2 regions of the Priestia sp. 40 genome follow, and region 1 is predicted to be linked to the other one. Evidence: predicted binding sites of a transcription regulator. Region 1 holds the regulator's gene; the other holds the start of a gene.
The links. Region 1 encodes CtsR, which represses protease genes until heat stress. Its sites were predicted from a motif close to ATGGTCAATAAAGGTCAAACA; they were not measured.
Positions count from the first base shown of each region.

Region 2: the regulator CtsR is predicted to act here: its motif matches at 3,443-3,463, upstream of clpP (ATP-dependent Clp endopeptidase proteolytic subunit ClpP).

Region 1 covers NZ_JBMPZA010000023.1:133,435-143,104, forward strand. The annotation lists gene disA (DNA integrity scanning diadenylate cyclase DisA) at 1-504, opposite strand, end outside; gene radA (DNA repair protein RadA) at 508-1,884, opposite strand; gene clpC (ATP-dependent protease ATP-binding subunit ClpC) at 2,008-4,449, opposite strand; gene ACO1DI_RS24135 (protein arginine kinase) at 4,470-5,543, opposite strand; gene ACO1DI_RS24140 (UvrB/UvrC motif-containing protein) at 5,547-6,089, opposite strand; gene ACO1DI_RS24145 (CtsR family transcriptional regulator) at 6,131-6,592, opposite strand; rRNA gene rrf (5S ribosomal RNA) at 6,828-6,943, opposite strand; rRNA gene ACO1DI_RS24155 (23S ribosomal RNA) at 7,007-9,670, opposite strand, start outside.
Region 2 covers NZ_JBMPZA010000005.1:1,698,729-1,708,398, forward strand. The annotation lists gene ACO1DI_RS09955 (sugar-binding transcriptional regulator) at 1-356, opposite strand, end outside; gene ACO1DI_RS09960 (glutaredoxin family protein) at 489-737, opposite strand; gene rpoN (RNA polymerase factor sigma-54) at 750-2,060, opposite strand; gene ACO1DI_RS09970 (hypothetical protein) at 2,347-3,021, opposite strand; tRNA gene ACO1DI_RS09975 (tRNA-Arg) at 3,223-3,294, opposite strand; gene clpP (ATP-dependent Clp endopeptidase proteolytic subunit ClpP) at 3,515-4,102, shown strand; gene ACO1DI_RS09985 (HPr family phosphocarrier protein) at 4,137-4,391, opposite strand; gene whiA (DNA-binding protein WhiA) at 4,420-5,364, opposite strand; gene ACO1DI_RS09995 (gluconeogenesis factor YvcK family protein) at 5,398-6,384, opposite strand; gene rapZ (RNase adapter RapZ) at 6,381-7,274, opposite strand; gene ACO1DI_RS10005 (8-oxo-dGTP diphosphatase) at 7,316-7,774, opposite strand; gene trxB (thioredoxin-disulfide reductase) at 8,078-9,031, opposite strand; gene ACO1DI_RS10015 (tetratricopeptide repeat protein) at 9,143-9,670, opposite strand, start outside.

The DNA.
Region 1 (9,670 bases):
TACCGCCTTGTACTTTTCAAGGGTTCCAAGCGCTTGATTCGCTTTTGCTAAAATAACGCTAATGTCTTTCAATACATACTGCAGAGACCCTTTGTAAAGCGTAATCACATTTCGTCTTTGTGAAATGGCTATCACCAATACACCTGACTGCTTAGCTACGCGCTCCGCTGTACGGTGACGCATTCCTGTCTGTGAAGAAGGGGTAGAGGGATCTGGCATGAGCTGAGCATTAGCAAATAATATCTTGCTTCCGCTGTCGTTTAAAATAAGCGCTCCATCCATTTTGGCTAACTCGTATAAATGCGCAGGTGTAAATGCACAATTAATCGAAAATCCTCCATCTACCATCTTTTTGACTTGTTCATTGTAGCCCATAACAATTAAGCCGCCCGTCTTTGCCCGCAAGACGTTATCGATACCGTCACGAATAGGGGTTCCTGGTGCTACAAACTGCAGAATTTCTGATATTTGTTTTTGACTAACTGTTGTTTTTTCTCCTTCCACTGCTTATCCTCCTAATGTATATTGCAGAGCCTCCGCCACTGTTGATACCCCAATTACATCAATACCATCTGGGACTTTCCATCCTCCTAAATTTTTCTCCGGAATAATAATTCGTTGGAACCCTAATTTTACCGCTTCTTGAACGCGCTGTTCAATTCTAGACACTCGGCGTACTTCGCCTGTTAATCCTACCTCTCCTACAATAACATCTGTAGCGCTAGAAGCAGCATCTCTGAAGCTTGAAGCAATGCTAACGGCTACAGCTAAATCGATTGCTGGTTCATCTAATTTCACTCCACCTGCTACTTTTAAATAAGCATCTTGATTCTGCAGGAGCATTCCTACACGCTTTTCTAAGACAGCCATGATAAGCGAAACGCGATTATGATCTACTCCTGTCGCCATTCTTCTAGGGTTTCCAAAGCTCGTTGGACTGATTAGCGCCTGTAGCTCTACTAATACGGGTCTTGTCCCCTCCATTGAAGCGACAACAACCGAACCTGCTGCTCCCTGAGACCGTTCTTCTAGAAAGATTTCAGATGGATTCAATACTTCTTCTAGCCCACTTTCTTTCATTTCAAAAATGCCCATTTCATTTGTAGATCCAAATCGGTTCTTAACCGCTCTTAATATACGATACGTATGATGACGCTCTCCTTCAAAATAAAGAACCGTATCCACCATATGTTCAAGAAGTCTTGGACCCGCAATGGCCCCTTCTTTCGTTACATGACCCACAATAAAGATGGCAATGCCATTCGTTTTAGCAACACGCATTAGTTCAGCCGTACACTCTCGCACCTGTGAGACGCTTCCTGGCGCTGATGTCACATCAGCATGGTAAATGGTTTGAATTGAATCAATCACCACAAAATCAGGCTGCATGCTTGAGATGGCCTCTAGTATTAATTCTAAGTTTGTTTCTGCGTGAACATAAAGCTCTTCAGCTTTTACACCTAGCCTGTCCGCTCTTAACTTCGTTTGTTTGGTTGATTCCTCTCCCGAAATATATAGTACTTTATTTTGTTTCATTGCTAACTGCGCGGAGGTTTGCAAAAGTAAAGTAGACTTTCCGATACCCGGATCTCCCCCTATTAAAACGAGTGACCCTCTGACAATACCGCCTCCTAATACACGGTTTAACTCTGCAGAAGGTGTAAAAATCCGTGGTTCTGTTGTAGATTCAATCGCTGTAATTGACTGAGGTTTTTGAACTTTAGAAGCAGTAGCTCCGGAAAAAGCTCCTCGGCGTGATGACTTCGTTTCTTCCATTTCTTCCACCATCGAATTCCAGCTTCCGCATCCGGGACATTTCCCCATCCATTTTGCGGATTCATAGCCGCAATGCTGACATGCAAATTTTGTTTTTCGTTTCGCCATTATGTTATCAATCTCTCCGTTCATTCAATCGATTTCTATCTCTATTGTACACTATTTCCTAAGCTAAAATAAAAAGGGAGGCATACGTGTTTTTTCGTATGCCTCGTCTTGGTTTGAGTAAATTTAGCTGATGCTGCTTGGAGCGGAGGATTTAACAACAAATTCTCCTTTGTCTACATCTAGCGTCACTTTCTGACCTTTTTGAACAACCCCTTTTAGCAGCTCTTCAGATAAACGGTCTTCAATATGTTTTTGAATTGCTCTACGAAGTGGACGAGCACCGTATTCTGGGTCAAAACCTTCCTCTGCAATCTTATCAATTGCTTCTTTTGTTAATTCAAGATCAATTTCTTGCTCTTTTAAGCGTTTTGTTAACTGATCAGCCATTAATTTAACGATTTCAGCTAAGTGAGGTTTCTCTAATGAATGGAAGACGATAATTTCATCGATACGGTTTAGGAACTCCGGACGGAACGCGCGCTTCATTTCCGCCATTACTTTTCCTTTCATATCTTTGTAGTCTTGCCCTTCCGCTTCTACTGTGAACCCTAAGTGCTTGCTTCGTTTTAATGTATCCGCACCTACGTTTGATGTCATAATTAAAATCGTATTACGGAAATCAACTGTACGACCTTTTGAATCCGTTAAGCGTCCATCTTCTAACACTTGTAATAAAATGTTAAATACATCCGGATGCGCTTTTTCAATTTCGTCTAAAAGAACAACTGAGTAAGGTTTTCTTCTCACTTTTTCCGTTAACTGGCCGCCTTCTTCGTATCCAACATATCCTGGAGGTGAACCTACTAAGCGTGAAGTAGAATGTTTCTCCATGTACTCAGACATATCGATACGAATCATTGCATCTTCATCGCCAAAGATTGACTCCGCTAATGCACGTGCAAGCTCTGTTTTACCAACCCCTGTTGGTCCTAAGAAAATGAATGAACCAATTGGACGTTTTGGATCTTTCAAGCCTGCTCTAGCACGGCGCACAGCTTTTGCAACTGCTTTTACCGCTTCTTCTTGCCCAATTACACGAGAGTGAAGAATCTCTTCCATGTTCAGCAGTCTTTCTGTCTCTTCCTGTGCCAGTTTAGAGACCGGTACACCCGTCCAGCTAGATACCACCATCGCAATATCTTCTACGGTTACAGCTGAGTTTTCCTTACCTTGCTGCTCTTTCCAAATTTTCTTTGTGTCTTCTAATTCTTCGCGTAGGCGTTGTTCTGTATCGCGTAAAGATGCTGCTTTTTCAAATTCTTGACTTTGAACAGACGCATCTTTTTCATTGCGTACTGATTCTAATTTTTGCTCTAATTCCTTTAAATTTGGCGGCGTTGTAAATGAACGTAAACGCACTTTTGAACCAGCTTCATCAATTAAATCGATTGCTTTATCCGGTAAGAAACGATCTGAAATGTAGCGATCTGATAGTTTCACCGCTTGCTCGATTGCCTCATCAGAAATAGATACTCGGTGATGCGCTTCATAACGGTCACGAAGCCCTTTTAAGATTTGAATAGACTCTTCCAACGTTGGTTCATCCACTTGAATTGGCTGGAAGCGACGCTCTAGCGCTGCATCTTTTTCAATGTATTTTCTGTATTCATCTAAAGTCGTAGCACCGATACACTGAAGTTCTCCACGAGCAAGAGACGGTTTTAAAATATTAGAAGCATCGATAGCTCCCTCTGCGCCACCAGCACCAATTAATGTGTGTAACTCATCGATAAAGAGAATGATATTACCTGCTTGACGAATTTCATCCATTACTTTCTTCAGGCGATCTTCAAATTCTCCGCGATATTTTGTACCAGCCACGACCGTTCCCATATCCAAAGTCATAACGCGTTTGTCACGTAAAATTTCTGGAACTTCATTGTTGACGATTTGCTGAGCCAAACCTTCAGCGATTGCCGTTTTACCAACACCTGGCTCCCCAATTAATACAGGATTGTTTTTTGTACGTCGGCTTAACACTTCAATAACACGCTGAATTTCTTTCCCACGTCCGATAACAGGGTCTAAGCTTCCTTCGCGCGCTACAACTGTTAAATCGCGTGCTAAGCTGTCTAGCGTAGGTGTATTGGCATTTGAAGAGCCTCCGCCTTGATGACTTGAAGCAGCTTCATTGCTACCTAATAAATGAAGTACTTGCTGACGAGCTTTATTTAGGCTAACACCTAGATTATTTAAAACGCGTGCTGCAACGCCTTCACCTTCACGAATTAAGCCTAGTAAGATATGTTCTGTTCCTACATAAGAATGACCAAGCTTTCGGGCTTCATCCATTGAAAGTTCAATGACTTTTTTCGCTCGAGGTGTATAATGAATGGTCTGCGTTAATTCTTGGCCTCTGCCAATTAATGCTTCCACTTCTTTTTGAATTTTTTCAGTGCTTAGGCCTAGAGCGGAAAGAGCTTTTGCTGCAATTCCTTCACCTTCACGAACGATGCCTAATAAAATGTGCTCCGTTCCAATGTTGTTGTGACCTAGGCGTAGTGCTTCTTCCTGTGCTAAAGCTAATACTTTTTGTGCGCGCTCTGTAAATCTACCAAACATCATATAATCGTCACCCTCCACGTTTAATTTGTGTTTTTATTTATAGTGAGACGTTCTCGAATTAAGGTGGCTCTTTTAATGTCACGTTCTTGAGGCTTTAGGGGCCCTCCCGAATACTTTTGTAAAAAGCCTGGCTGCGTCATAATGATAAGTTCATTCAATATATTTTGACTCAGTCCTTTTATATACCCTAAATCGATTCCTAATCGAACATCTGATAAACATTGTGAAGCTTCTTTGGACTCAATAATACGGCTATTGGCCAATACTCCATATGAACGATACACTCGATCTTCTAACTCTACATGAGATGTTTTAAACAGCGCGTCTCGTGCAGAGTGCTCTTGTGTAATTAACTGCTGTACGACACTATTTAAATCTGCCACAATATCTTCTTCAGATTTCCCTAGGGTTATCTGATTAGAAATTTGAAAGATATTCCCTAAAGCTTCGCTACCTTCTCCATAAATTCCTCTCACCACTAAGCCGAGCTGGTTAATAGCGGGAATAATACGATGAATTTGACGGGTCATCACTAAAGCCGGCAGATGCATCATCACAGATGCACGTAGCCCAGTACCCACATTTGTGGGACAGCTGGTTAAATACCCTCTATTTTCATCAAACGCATAATCTACGTATTTCTCAATCCAATTATCTACTTCATTCGCTGTGCTTAAAGCTTCAGATAATTGAAGGCCTGGAAATAAACATTGTATGCGTAAATGATCTTCTTCATTAACCATAATACTCAAATCTTCTTTTTCTGATAAAAAACAAGCTCCGTTGTTATCTCCTTCAGCCAAGTTAGGACTGATAAGATGCTTTTCAACCAACACTTGCTTTTGAAGAGGCTGTAATTCGTTCATCTTTAGTAAATGCAAATTCCACTGATTGGTGTTCTCGCTTTTTTGAAAAACTTGCTCGAATACTCGAACCACTTCAACTGCTTGTTCTTTAGAAAAGAGAGTTGGAAAAAGATAATGAGTTAAATTTCGAGCCAGCCTGATTCGACTGCTTAGAACAATATCTGAATTCGAAGCTTCTTGACGCATCCAAGAGCTTACAGGCTGGGAAAAGAACAAATCCTGGGACATGAATTACGCTTCCTCCTCTCTCGATTCGTTCATCTTCTTTTCTAGTAATCGAATGTGATCTCGGAGTTCCGCTGCTTTCTCAAACTCCTCTTTTTCGATATACTCTTTTAAGTTCAATCTTAATGCCTGTAATTCCTTTTTTAAATGAAGATTACTTGCAATTCTTGCTGGTATTTTTCCATGATGTAGATAATTACCTCCATGCAGCCTCTTCAAGAAAGGAATAAGAGGTCGCTCAAATGTTTTGTAGCAATCTGCACATCCAAACCTGCCGATTTTAGCAAATTTTTGATATGTCATGCCACAAGTAGGACAAGAAAGAATCTCCTGACTTTGTTTCTTATAATTTTCAGTTACTGCTGGATCTAGGTTAAGTAGGCCAGCTAGTAAGTTATTGATCGAAAAACCTTGCTGATTTGAAAAAGAAAATGTATCTCCATTTTCTGAAGCGCACTGTTCACATACATGCATCTCCGTCTTTTCACCATTAATAATTTTTGTGAAGTGAAGAGTTGCAGGTCTCGTTTCACATTGCTGACAAATCATCCTGTCATCACTCCCTGTTCTAAATAAAATAGATCATGAGCTTATCGGTAGCGTAATGAATTAAGCATTGCTTTTAAAAGATTAGCCCTTAGCTCATCACGATAAGGAAGTTCAATATTAATAACTGAACGATTGATAACACTCAACATGATTTTTGCTTCTCGTTCTGTGATGACTTTTTCTTCAACTAACCTAATAATGACGTTTTCAGCACTTACTTGTGAAATTTCATTTTGAATCATCTCAATTACTTGCTGAAACAAATCCGCTGCATCATGCATTTTTACTTTGGCAATACGAATAAAGCCGCCGCCGCCTCGCTTACTTTCTACAAGATAACCTCTCTCAACTGTAAAACGGGTATTGATAACGTAATTAATTTGCGACGGAACGCATTGAAATTTATCAGCAATCTCACTGCGCCTTATTTCAACAATTTCTCTTTCACTTAATTCAAGTACTTGTTTTAAATACTGTTCGATAATGTCAGAGATATTTGGCACGCTGCCCCCTCCTTCTGACTTTGACTATATTTGACCTTAATTTAAATATAAAAGGAAACGAAAAAATTTTCAACTATGTACTATTAAAGTTTATTCTTTACTTTTATCGTTGCCACTAAAATTTATTTCAAAACCTGCAAATCGTGAATTTTATTGTTCTTACTATACTTTTTCATAAAACAAATAAATTGTAAACAAAAAAGGACTAGCTAAAATAGCTAGTCCTTTTTCAGGTGCCTGGCAACGTCCTACTCTCACAGGGACAAAGTCCCAACTACCATTGGCGCTAAAGAGCTTAACTTCCGTGTTCGGTATGGGAACGGGTGTGACCTCTTCGCTATCGCCACCAGACAAGAGATTGCTCTCTCAAAACTAGATAACAGTTTGCTGAGTAAAGCTTACGCTTTTAAAAGTTTGGTTAAGTCCTCGATCGATTAGTATCAGTCAGCTACACATGTCGCCACGCTTCCACCTCTGACCTATCAACCTGATCATCTTTCAGGGATCTTACTAGCTTGCGCTATGGGAAATCTCATCTTGAGGGGGGCTTCATGCTTAGATGCTTTCAGCACTTATCCCGTCCACACATAGCTACCCAGCGATGCCTTTGGCAAGACAACTGGTACACCAGCGGTGTGTCCATCCCGGTCCTCTCGTACTAAGGACAGCTCCTCTCAAATTTCCTACGCCCACGACGGATAGGGACCGAACTGTCTCACGACGTTCTGAACCCAGCTCGCGTACCGCTTTAATGGGCGAACAGCCCAACCCTTGGGACCGACTACAGCCCCAGGATGCGATGAGCCGACATCGAGGTGCCAAACCTCCCCGTCGATGTGGACTCTTGGGGGAGATAAGCCTGTTATCCCCGGGGTAGCTTTTATCCGTTGAGCGATGGCCCTTCCATGCGGAACCACCGGATCACTAAGCCCGACTTTCGTCCCTGCTCGACTTGTAGGTCTCGCAGTCAAGCTCCCTTGTGCCTTTACACTCTACGAATGATTTCCAACCATTCTGAGGGAACCTTTGGGCGCCTCCGTTACATTTTAGGAGGCGACCGCCCCAGTCAAACTGCCCACCTGACACTGTCTCCCGGCCCGATCAGGGCCGCGGGTTAGAATTTCAATACAGCCAGGGTAGTATCCCACCGACGCCTCCACCGAAGCTAGCGCTCCGGCTTCTCAGGCTCCTACCTATCCTGTACAAGCTGTACCAAAATTCAATATCAGGCTACAGTAAAGCTCCACGGGGTCTTTCCGTCCTGTCGCGGGTAACCTGCATCTTCACAGGTACTATAATTTCACCGAGTCTCTCGTTGAGACAGTGCCCAGATCGTTACGCCTTTCGTGCGGGTCGGAACTTACCCGACAAGGAATTTCGCTACCTTAGGACCGTTATAGTTACGGCCGCCGTTTACTGGGGCTTCGATTCAGAGCTTCTCCCAAAGGATAACCCCTCCTCTTAACCTTCCAGCACCGGGCAGGCGTCAGCCCCTATACTTCGCCTTGCGGCTTCGCAGAGACCTGTGTTTTTGCTAAACAGTCGCCTGGGCCTATTCACTGCGGCTCTCTCGGGCTATACACCCTACCAGAGCACCCCTTCTCCCGAAGTTACGGGGTCATTTTGCCGAGTTCCTTAACGAGAGTTCTCTCGATCACCTTAGGATTCTCTCCTCGCCTACCTGTGTCGGTTTGCGGTACGGGCACCTCCCGCCTCGCTAGAGGCTTTTCTTGGCAGTGTGGAATCAGGAACTTCGGTACTATAGTTCCCTCGTCATCACAGCTCAGCATTTATGATGAGCGGATTTGCCTACTCATCAGCCTAACTGCTTGAACGCGCATATCCAGCAGCGCGCTTACCCTATCCTACTGCGTCCCCCCATTACTCAAACGGCGGGGAGGTGGTACAGGAATATCAACCTGTTGGCCATCGCCTACGCTTTTCAGCCTCGGCTTAGGTCCCGACTAACCCTGAGCGGACGAGCCTTCCTCAGGAAACCTTAGGCATTCGGTGGACAAGATTCTCACTTGTCTTTCGCTACTCATACCGGCATTCTCACTTCTAAGCGCTCCACCAGTCCTTACGGTCTGACTTCGCTGCACTTAGAACGCTCTCCTACCACTGACATCAAAGATGTCAATCCACAGCTTCGGTGATACGTTTAGCCCCGGTACATTTTCGGCGCAGAGTCACTCGACCAGTGAGCTATTACGCACTCTTTAAATGGTGGCTGCTTCTAAGCCAACATCCTGGTTGTCTAAGCAACTCCACATCCTTTTCCACTTAACGTATACTTGGGGACCTTAGCTGGTGGTCTGGGCTGTTTCCCTTTTGACTACGGATCTTATCACTCGCAGTCTGACTCCCATGGATAAGTCTTTGGCATTCGGAGTTTGACTGAATTCGGTAACCCGTTGGGGGCCCCTAGTCCAATCAGTGCTCTACCTCCAAGACTCTCACAACATGAGGCTAGCCCTAAAGCTATTTCGGAGAGAACCAGCTATCTCCAGGTTCGATTGGAATTTCTCCGCTACCCACACCTCATCCCCGCACTTTTCAACGTGCGTGGGTTCGGGCCTCCATTCAGTGTTACCTGAACTTCACCCTGGACATGGGTAGATCACCTGGTTTCGGGTCTACAACCACATACTAAACGCCCTATTCAGACTCGCTTTCGCTACGGCTCCGCCTTATCAGCTTAACCTTGCATGGGATCGTAACTCGCCGGTTCATTCTACAAAAGGCACGCCATCACCCGTTAACGGGCTCTGACTACTTGTAGGCACACGGTTTCAGGATCTCTTTCACTCCCCTTCCGGGGTGCTTTTCACCTTTCCCTCACGGTACTGGTTCACTATCGGTCACTAGGTAGTATTTAGCCTTGGGAGATGGTCCTCCCAGCTTCCGACGGAATTTCACGTGTTCCGCCGTACTCAGGATCCACTCAAGAGGGAACGAAGTTTCAACTACAGGGTTGTTACCTTCTTCGACGGACCTTTCCAGGTCGCTTCATTTACTTCGTTCCTTTGTAACTCCGTATAGAGTGTCCTACAACCCCAAGAGGCAAGCCTCTTGGTT
Region 2 (9,670 bases), on a different contig from region 1:
TGATCACTATCTCCAGATACAACAACAACTTCTGATAAAGAAAACGCCTCTTTTAATGTTGTTTCCAATAATCGAAGTCCTGAAACTTCCTTCATTACTTCTTCTAATTCAGCTAGAAGTAGTTCTCCCTCGTTTGTAAGCGTCATCCCACTAGGGTAAATGTCAATCAAATCTTGTTCTTTTAAGAATGTTACTTCGCTTCGTAACACACGCTCTGTTAGCCCAAGGCTTACAGCTAAGTTTCTGCGGCCAATCGGCTGCATTAAACGTATGTATTGCAAGATTTGATAGCGCTTTTGCATAACTGAGAGAAGTTCAGGTAATAATTTTCGTTGTACTTCTATTAAAGAACGCATGTTAAAATCCCCTTAAGGCATAAACTTGCTGGACATATTTTGTCCCGTATAGACATATTATGTCCCACCTTGCGCAAAAAAATTCACCCTGCTACAAATTCTATTCTAACAGGAGTGAATCCTTTATTCAACTCATGTGTTGCCTATTTTTAAAAGTAAGCGTTTTCTTAATGGAATACCTGTTATTTTTCCATATTCCACTTCTTCTCCATCCATTTCTACTACAGGAATCGCAAGGTGATACTTTTCCAGCCACTCATCGTTTTTGTAAATATCTCGTTCAATAAGCTGAAAGGGAAACTCAGACTGCAGCTCTGCAAGCAGCTTCTTTGCATCATCGCATAAATGACAGCCATTTTTGATATACAGTACGACTTCCACATTCTCACTCCTTTACTGTGTGACAAAAAGTTTTCGTTGACTAGATGGTAGAACGTTTAATTGGTCTCGATATTTGGCTACCGTTCTTCTTGAAATAGTAACGTTATAATTGCTTTGCAAGACGTTAGCCAACTGCTGATCTGAAAGCGGACGCTGTTTGTTTTCTTCCGATACTAGCTTTTTAAGCAGTTCTTTTACGTGAGTTGTAGAAGTCGCTTCGTTGTTGCCCAGTTGAATGCTAGTTGAGAAAAAAGATTTCATTGAAAAGGTGCCAAAAGGCGTTTGAATATATTTGTGCCGAGTAGCACGGCTAATCGTTGATTCATGCACAGATGTTTGCTCCGCTACTTCCTTCATTGTTAAGGGCTTCAAATACGAAGGACCCTTTTTAAAAAATGCTTCTTGTTCAACGAGTAAGGTATTCATTAATGCGTTTAATGTATCTTTGCGTGTGTGTAAGCTTTTCATAATCCATTGAAATTCACGATATTTCTCTTGTAAATAAGAAAACATTTCTTGGTTTTGCCTATTTTTCAGCTGAAGTTTGTACTGTTCATTCACTGAAAGTCGAGGTTCCAAATCCTCATTTGCATAAGCAACGACATTTCCATCTTCAATTTTTACAATAAAATCCGGTACAATGAATCGTTCATTGGACTTCATATAAAACGATCCAGGACGAGGATTTAATTTCTTAATCTGTTCATGTAAGTGTTGAAGAGCTTCAAGTGAGATTTGACATAACTTTGAGATTTTCATCCATTTTTTATACGCAAATTCCTCAAAGTGATGTGTCAAAATTTGCTCTATTTTTTCTGTCCATTGATTATTCCTTTTTAATTGAAGCATTAAGCACTCTTGTAAACTTCTTGCCCCTACTCCTGCCGGGTCCATCTGCTGCACAAGCTGGAGAGCCTTTTCAACCTGCTCTTGATCTTGGCCCAGCTGGTTAGCAAGTATGATTAACTCATCGTGCAAATAGCCAGCATCATCCAGACTATGAATAACAAACTCAACGGCTGCCTGCTCACATTCATCTAATTTTAATAATGCGGATTGATTCATTAAATGTTCGTACAGCGTTTCTTTAGGAGCTGGTATACTGCTCATATAATCTGTTGAATCAGAAGTTGCATGATTTTTTTGATTGTGAGATGTATAGACGGGCAGCTCTGAAAAATCTATAAGCGGATTTTGAAGCGCCTGCTCATGTAAAAACGCTACAATATCCATCGATGAATATTGTAAAAGAGAAATAGCTTGTGATAATTCTTTTGACATCGTCAGCTTTAACGACTGCTGCTGAAATAATCCAATCTCCATTATTTCTCCCCTCCCCTTCATCTATTTTACTATAAAAACGCTTTCAAAGAGCATGTAACTATTTTTTATATGTAATTTTTTCATCAAAAAATCTCCGTCAACCTTTGTTAACGAAGCGGTTCATCCTACTTTTAATTACTAACCATCAAATAAGTAATAGAGCTATACACCTTTATAACTTTTCATTATAATTCGCACCGACCACATGATCCGAGTAATAATCCGACATGACGTTTTCTTCGTCATGTCGAATTTTCTGCATTTGTATAATATATAGAAGAATTGCTTATTGAATAGTTTGTGCCATTTGCATAAACTTGTCCAAGTTTTCTTCATCATTTTTCGTAAAAATGGTTAGCTTCATTGGTTTCTTTCCTTTAACTAACACGGCATTTACCGTATGATCGCCAGATGTGGCTTCATACCAAACAGAATCTTTGAAGATTCCATTCTCTTCAAGATTCTTTTTCTCTGCTGCATTTTTATTAACTGCTGCTGCCGTTTGTTTAACAGATTGAGCAGCGTCGTCCAGCGATGCTTCTGATGAAAGCATTTCAATACGCATAAATTGAGAATCATCTGAAGTTAATACTAACGCATCTTTTCCTGGTTCTTCACCCGTTAGTTGATAACCGTCCATTACTTGAATAGAATAATCTTGTTCTGGGCTTTTTGTTAGTTTTGTTTCTGAAGAAGACGTTGACTGTCCATCTTCCGCTGTTTCGCTAGTTGATGATTGACTTCCTGAAGGTTTGGCTGAGACCTCAGAAGAATCCGCATCTTTTTTCGAATTTTCTTTTGCAGCGCCTGATGTTTGATCAGATTTAGAAGCTGTATCCTGCTGAACATTTTCTGCTTGATCATTAGACTTCGGCTGAGCAGAATCTTCGTTCGTCCCGCATGCAGACAGCAATAGTGCTACCGATGCACTGACAATGAAAAGTTTGTTTATATATTTCATATTTATTCCTCCTCCGTGTTTCTTTTCCTTATATACTGTTTTATAGTATTCTGACAAATTCCGCAACCGGTACAATGGAATTAATTTCTTGCTTCCTTACGCGTATAAAGGATTACAGAAGAAAAATAAATATTGTTTTTTGAGAATATGAGCCTTTTTACTCAAAATAAAAAACGCTGCGTAATCCGCAACGTTTTAAGACGCCCTCGACAGGATTCGAACCCACCCTAAGAGAACCGGAATCTCTTGTGCTATCCACTACACTACGAGGGCATATTTGTCACAACTTCCATTATAGGAGAGAAAACTTCTCTTTTCAATAGAATACTACGTTTATTTTTTTTAGAAGGGGGAAAAATTTTAATAATGTCAAAGAGGAATACATAGTCTTTTAAGCGAATATGTGTAGTAGAGGTTCTTTTGTTTGACCTTTATTGACCATACGTGTATTATAGGTACATAACAAATTATTCTTGTTAAGGAGGAATTTAATATGAACTTAATTCCTACAGTTATTGAACAAACAAACCGTGGTGAACGTGCTTATGACATTTATTCACGTTTATTAAAAGACCGCATTATTATTTTAGGTAGTGCTATTGACGATAATGTAGCTAACTCAATCGTTTCTCAGCTTCTATTCTTAGCTGCTGAAGACCCAGAAAAAGACATCTCACTTTATATCAACAGTCCAGGTGGCTCTATTACAGCTGGAATGGCTATCTACGATACGATGCAATTCATTAAGCCAAAAGTTTCTACAATTTGTATCGGTATGGCTGCATCAATGGGTGCTTTCTTACTGGCTGCTGGCGAAAAGGGCAAACGTTTTGCTCTTCCAAACAGCGAAGTAATGATTCATCAACCTCTTGGTGGTGCTCAAGGACAAGCTACTGAAATCGAAATTGCGGCAAAACGTATTCTATTCTTACGTGAAAAACTAAATTCAATTTTAGCTGAGCGTACAGGTCAACCGTTAGAAGTGCTACAACGTGATACAGATCGTGATAATTTCATGACTGCTGAACGCGCTTTAGAATACGGTCTAATTGACAAAGTATTAGAAAACGACCCTAAATAAGAAAAAAGCCTTTCCCACTTTGGGAAAGGCTTTTTTATGCATCGTTCTCTACGTAAGCTACTAACGCATCCATTGCTTCTTTTTCATCTACCCCTTCAACAATGAGCGTAATAAGAGACCCATTATTAATCGCTAAGCTCATTAACCCCATGATACTTTTAGCGTTGACTACTTTCTCATCTTTCTTCAAGTACACATCAGATGTAAAACGAGTTGCTTCTTGCACAAATAGTGCCGCAACACGAGCCTGTAATCCCGTTTTTAATTTTACTTCTACTTGTTTTTCCATGATAAAATCCTCCCCCTTGCAATTCCCCTTATGTGACTGGCTGACCGGCGCGAAGCTTGTCTGCTATTTGGTCAATTTTACGCAACCGATGGTTAATGCCCGATTTGCTAATTTGACCTCCAGATACCATCTCACCAAGCTCCTTTAACGTGACGTCTTGGTATTCCACACGCAAACGAGCAATTTCTCTTAGCTTTTCTGGTAAGATATCTAATCCAGCTGTTTCATCAATATAACGAATGTTTTCCACTTGACGAATAGCCGCTCCGATCGTTTTATTTAAGTTAGCTGTTTCACAATTAACTAAGCGATTAACGGAATTCCGCATATCTCGGACGATTCTTACATCCTCAAACCGTAAAAGAGCGTTATGGGCTCCAATGATATTGAGAAACTCCGTAATTTTCTCAGCTTCTTTCAAATAGTTAATATAGCCTTTTTTCCGTTCTAATGTTTTACTATTTAATTGAAATTCGTTCATTAAATTGCATAAAGCTTCGTTGTGCTCTTCATACAATGAAAAGATTTCAAGATGGTATGATGATGTCTCTGGGTTATTAATAGAACCGCCGGCTAAAAATGCGCCTCTTAAGTAGGATCGCTTACAGCATTTCTTTTGTACTAGCTCTGGTGAAATACGATGTGTAAAGGTGAATCCTTCTTCTACAATTTTCAAGTCTTCCAAAAGCATTCTCGTTTTCTCTACTAATCGAACAATATATACATTGTTTTTCTTCAAGCGCATTTTCTTACGCACAAGCAGTTCTACTGACACATCATAATTTTTCTTAAGCAGGACATAAATGCGCCGAGCAATCGCTGCATTTTCTGTTTGAACATCAACCGTGAATTTTTTATTCGAAAAAGAAAGTGAACCATTCATTCGAATTAATGCAGAAAGCTCTGCTTTTGCACAGCAATCTTTGACTTCTAAATTCGTTAACTCTTTTTTTGTTTCTGATGCAAATGACATAACTTCACCTCCAATCTACATACGGAAATAGTGTTAAACACCCGTATTGGCTTTACCTTGCAGCGATGTCAGCATAGAATACACAAGCTTTGCTACTTTTTTTGTATCATGCCTAATTACGCTGCCGTCATATTGAATAATTTGATCTTCAATCACTTCTAACCCTAACTTTAGCAATACTTCACGATCATATTCTACAGGCTGAGCCTGCTCTACTTGATATTTCTTTTTCAAAGGTGCTGGAATAGGTGCATTATTGACGATAATCGCATCTAAAAATGCACACGGCATATGATTGTAAAGCGCTTTAATATGATCACTTGCCTTAAAACCTAATGTCTCACCTGGCTGCGTCATCACATTGCATACGTACACTTTCTTTGCTTTTGTCGAACAAAGCTCGTTACAAATATCTTGCACCAGTAAATTCGGCAAAATACTTGTATAAAGACTTCCGGGCCCCAATACAATTAAATCAGCGCGTCGAATAGCTTTTATTGTCTCGACAAGCGGTTTCACATCGGCAGGCGATAAAAACACTTTATTAATTTTTTTATTAACTTCTGGAATTTTTGATTCACCTGTTACGATGGATCCATCTTGCATCTCCGCATGCAGCACGACACTTTGATTAGCTGCTGGAAGTACTTTCCCTCTGACGTTTAGTACTTTGCTCATTTCTCGTATAGCATGCACAAAATCGCCAGTAATAGACGTCATAGCTGCAAGCAACAAATTGCCAAGAGAATGGCCTGTAAGCTCATTTCCTGTATCAAATCGATGCTGAAAAAGCTCTTCAACTAGTGGCTCTACATCAGATAAAGCAACTAGCACATTTCGAATATCACCAGGAGCAGGGATTTCAAGTTCATCGCGCAATCGGCCAGAACTTCCCCCGTCGTCTGCTACGGTTACGATAGCTGTAAGATCAAGAGGGTATTCTTTCAACCCTCTTAACAGCACTGGTAAACCCGTTCCTCCCCCAATGACGACAACTTTTGGAAGCTGTTCACTGCTCATCTATGATTTTCCTTTCTCCTCTCAATGTCACGATGAGAAATATGAGTTTTGTATTCATTCTGGAAATGGTGACCTAAATATTCAGCTAATGTGACGGAGCGATGCTGTCCGCCTGTACATCCTATAGCAATGACCAGCTGGCTTTTACCTTCTCGCTTGTACTGTGGAAGCATAAATGAAAGCAAGTCTACTACCTTTTCAATGAACTTTTGAGTTTCCGTCCATTTTAATACGTAAGAAGAAACCTCCTCTTCAAGCCCTGTTTTAGGACGCATATGGTCAATGTAGTGAGGGTTTGGCAAAAAGCGCACGTCAAAGACTAAATCAGCGTCAATAGGCACCCCGTATTTAAAACCAAATGACATCACATTAACAGTAAAAACCTGTGAAGCGTGCGAAGAAAACTGAGTTAAAATCTTTTCTCTAAGCTCTCTTGGCTTTAACTCTGATGTCTCATAAATAAGCTGAGCTCTTCCCTTTAACTCCTCAAGCAGCTCCCGTTCCATACCAATTCCTTCTAACGGTAAACCCGAAGGAGCTAGCGGATGTGAACGTCTCGTTTCTTTGTAGCGCGTCACCAGTACAGAATCTTTTGCATCTAAAAATAAAATTTGTGGCGTGACCCACGTTGTTTCACTCATGTTATCCAATGCTTCAAATAGGCTTTCAAAAAACTCTCTGCCTCGCAAATCCATAACAAGAGCAACTTTATTCATTTTATTCCCTGACTCTTTCATGAGTTCTAAAAATTTCGGTAGCAATGTAGGGGGTAAATTATCTACACAAAAGAACCCTAAATCTTCAAAACTCTGAATTGCTACTGTTTTTCCTGCACCTGACATTCCAGTAATAATTACTAATTGAATATCGCTTACAGACCCAGTACTCATTTTCCATCCCCCTCAATCTATGCATACATGTCTATTTATCATTAACAAGGATCAATTCGATAAGATAATAACTCGAAATCCGTTGTATACGTAAAGTTGCCATAAATAACACCCGACCCTTTTGCTACATAATCGATAATGTGATGATCTCCCGGTGCCATCGGCAATTCACTTACTTCACTCAAATTATGCCAACCGAGTTTGCCTTCTTCTGATTCTAGCACATTTGTCCCATCAAAATCTGTAGCAAAAAAAGTAAACATCATCCATTCAGATGAAATTTGATCGTTTTCTTTCATCGTAAAAGTAAAGATACCTTTTACAGTGGGATTTTTCAAATAAATTCCCGTTTCTTCACGAAATTCTCTTACAACCGAGTCTTTTACAGATTCTCCTTGCTCCATTTTCCCACCCGGGGCCACCCACCAGTTTCTTCGTGGCTTTTGAAGCAACAATACTTTATCGTCTTTCATTAATACGCAATTTGTGACCCTTTGCATGTTTTCCACCTCATCATATGTATACTGACATTTTCTTTTATTATACTACGAAACAAACTTCTCTCACAACGGAGATGAACTAACTATTACTAAATTTTCTGAAAATAAACACTTGCTGTTATATACGTAAATTCAATCTGTTACAGTCACAAAAAAGAGGCATAGGAACACGTCCTATGCCCGACATACATATATTTTATAAAAGGGGGTCAATTACTATCTATATAGTACCCCATCAATGTTTCACAGGTGTTACAGAACAGTTAAAACCGAATTACGTTTTGTAAAAGATTGATTTCAGCCTTATTGCTGAATAGCTTTTAACTTTTCTTTTAACTCTTCTACATAGTGCTGAGCCGCTTGAGCAGCAATGCTGCCATCGCCTGTAGCTGTTACAATTTGACGAAGAGCCTTTTCACGAACATCTCCCGCTGCGAACACACCTGGTACTTTTGTTTCCATTTGCTCGTTCGTTTCAATATATCCTTCTTTATTCGTGATGTTTAGGCTTTCGAATGGTTTTGTTAGTGGAACCATTCCAACATAAATGAATACGCCGTCCGCACCGAACTCGCGCTCTTCACCTGTTTTTGTGTCTACTAACGTTACGCTGCCTACTTTACCGTCTTTTTCATTTACTTCTTTGACCGTTGTATTCCAAATAAAATCGACTTTTTCGTTGTCAAATGCACGCTGCTGTAGGATTTTCTGCGCGCGAAGCTCATCGCGTCGGTGAATAATTGTTACTTTTGTTGCGAAGCGAGTTAAATATACGCCTTCTTCAACCGCAGAGTCTCCACCGCCTACAACGACTAGCTCTTTGCCTTTAAAGAATGCACCGTCACATACAGCACAATAAGATACCCCACGGCCGCCTAGTTCTTTTTCTCCTGGGGCGCCTAATTTTTTATATTCTGCACCCGTAGCAACGATTACTGAACGTGTTTTATATTCTTTGCTGCCTGCACGAACTGTCTTGTATTTTTCTCCGTCGATGATTTCTTTAATATCACCGTACGCATATTCCGCACCGAATTTTTTTGCATGCTCAAACATTTTGTTTGAAAGGTCAGGACCAAGGATATGATCATAACCTGGATAGTTTTCTACATCTTCCGTATTAGCCATTTGACCGCCTGGAATTCCTCGTTCAATCATTAGTGTTGATAGATCTGCACGAGATGTATATACAGCAGCAGTCATACCTGCTGGACCTGCCCCAATAATAATGACATCATAAATTTTTTCTTCTGTCATTGCTTTACACTCCTTTTAGGAAATTCCTTCGTAGTTGATTCCAAATTTATGGATAATTATTTCGTTATCACTATCCTAATATGTTCTTCCTATTACCGTCTATTTTTTTGCTCAATTTAATAACGTATTCACAATTTTACTGTACTTTCTAACTGTTGCAGCGGAAATGGAATATTGTTTTGCCGCATCGGCTTGAGTAATAGACTGGTTTTGTTCTTTCGCCCATATATATGTGACGGCTGCGGCCCACGCATTTACGTTCACATGCTGAAAATCATAGGATTGTTTATATACCTGTACATATACATAGAACCAAAAACTTAAAAGATCCTGGATATCACTTTCAGTCTGCGATTCCATCTCCAGTTCAATAACATCTGCCACCTCAAAAATTACATGGTGTTTATCCTGCCATACATACGTATATACTTCATCTAAAAGTGTACTCATATGTATGGACGACTTGATTTCTTCTAAAAGAAGCAGACGCTGTTGTTCAGGAAGCTTCTTCGCCATATACAGGCTGTAAAGCTGATCATGAACATTTTTTGTTGCACATTTCTTTTTCGCTGTAACATCCACTTTCGATTGAAAAATCTTCGCAGCTTTTTGACTGATGCGCCAAGGCTCCTCTCCTTC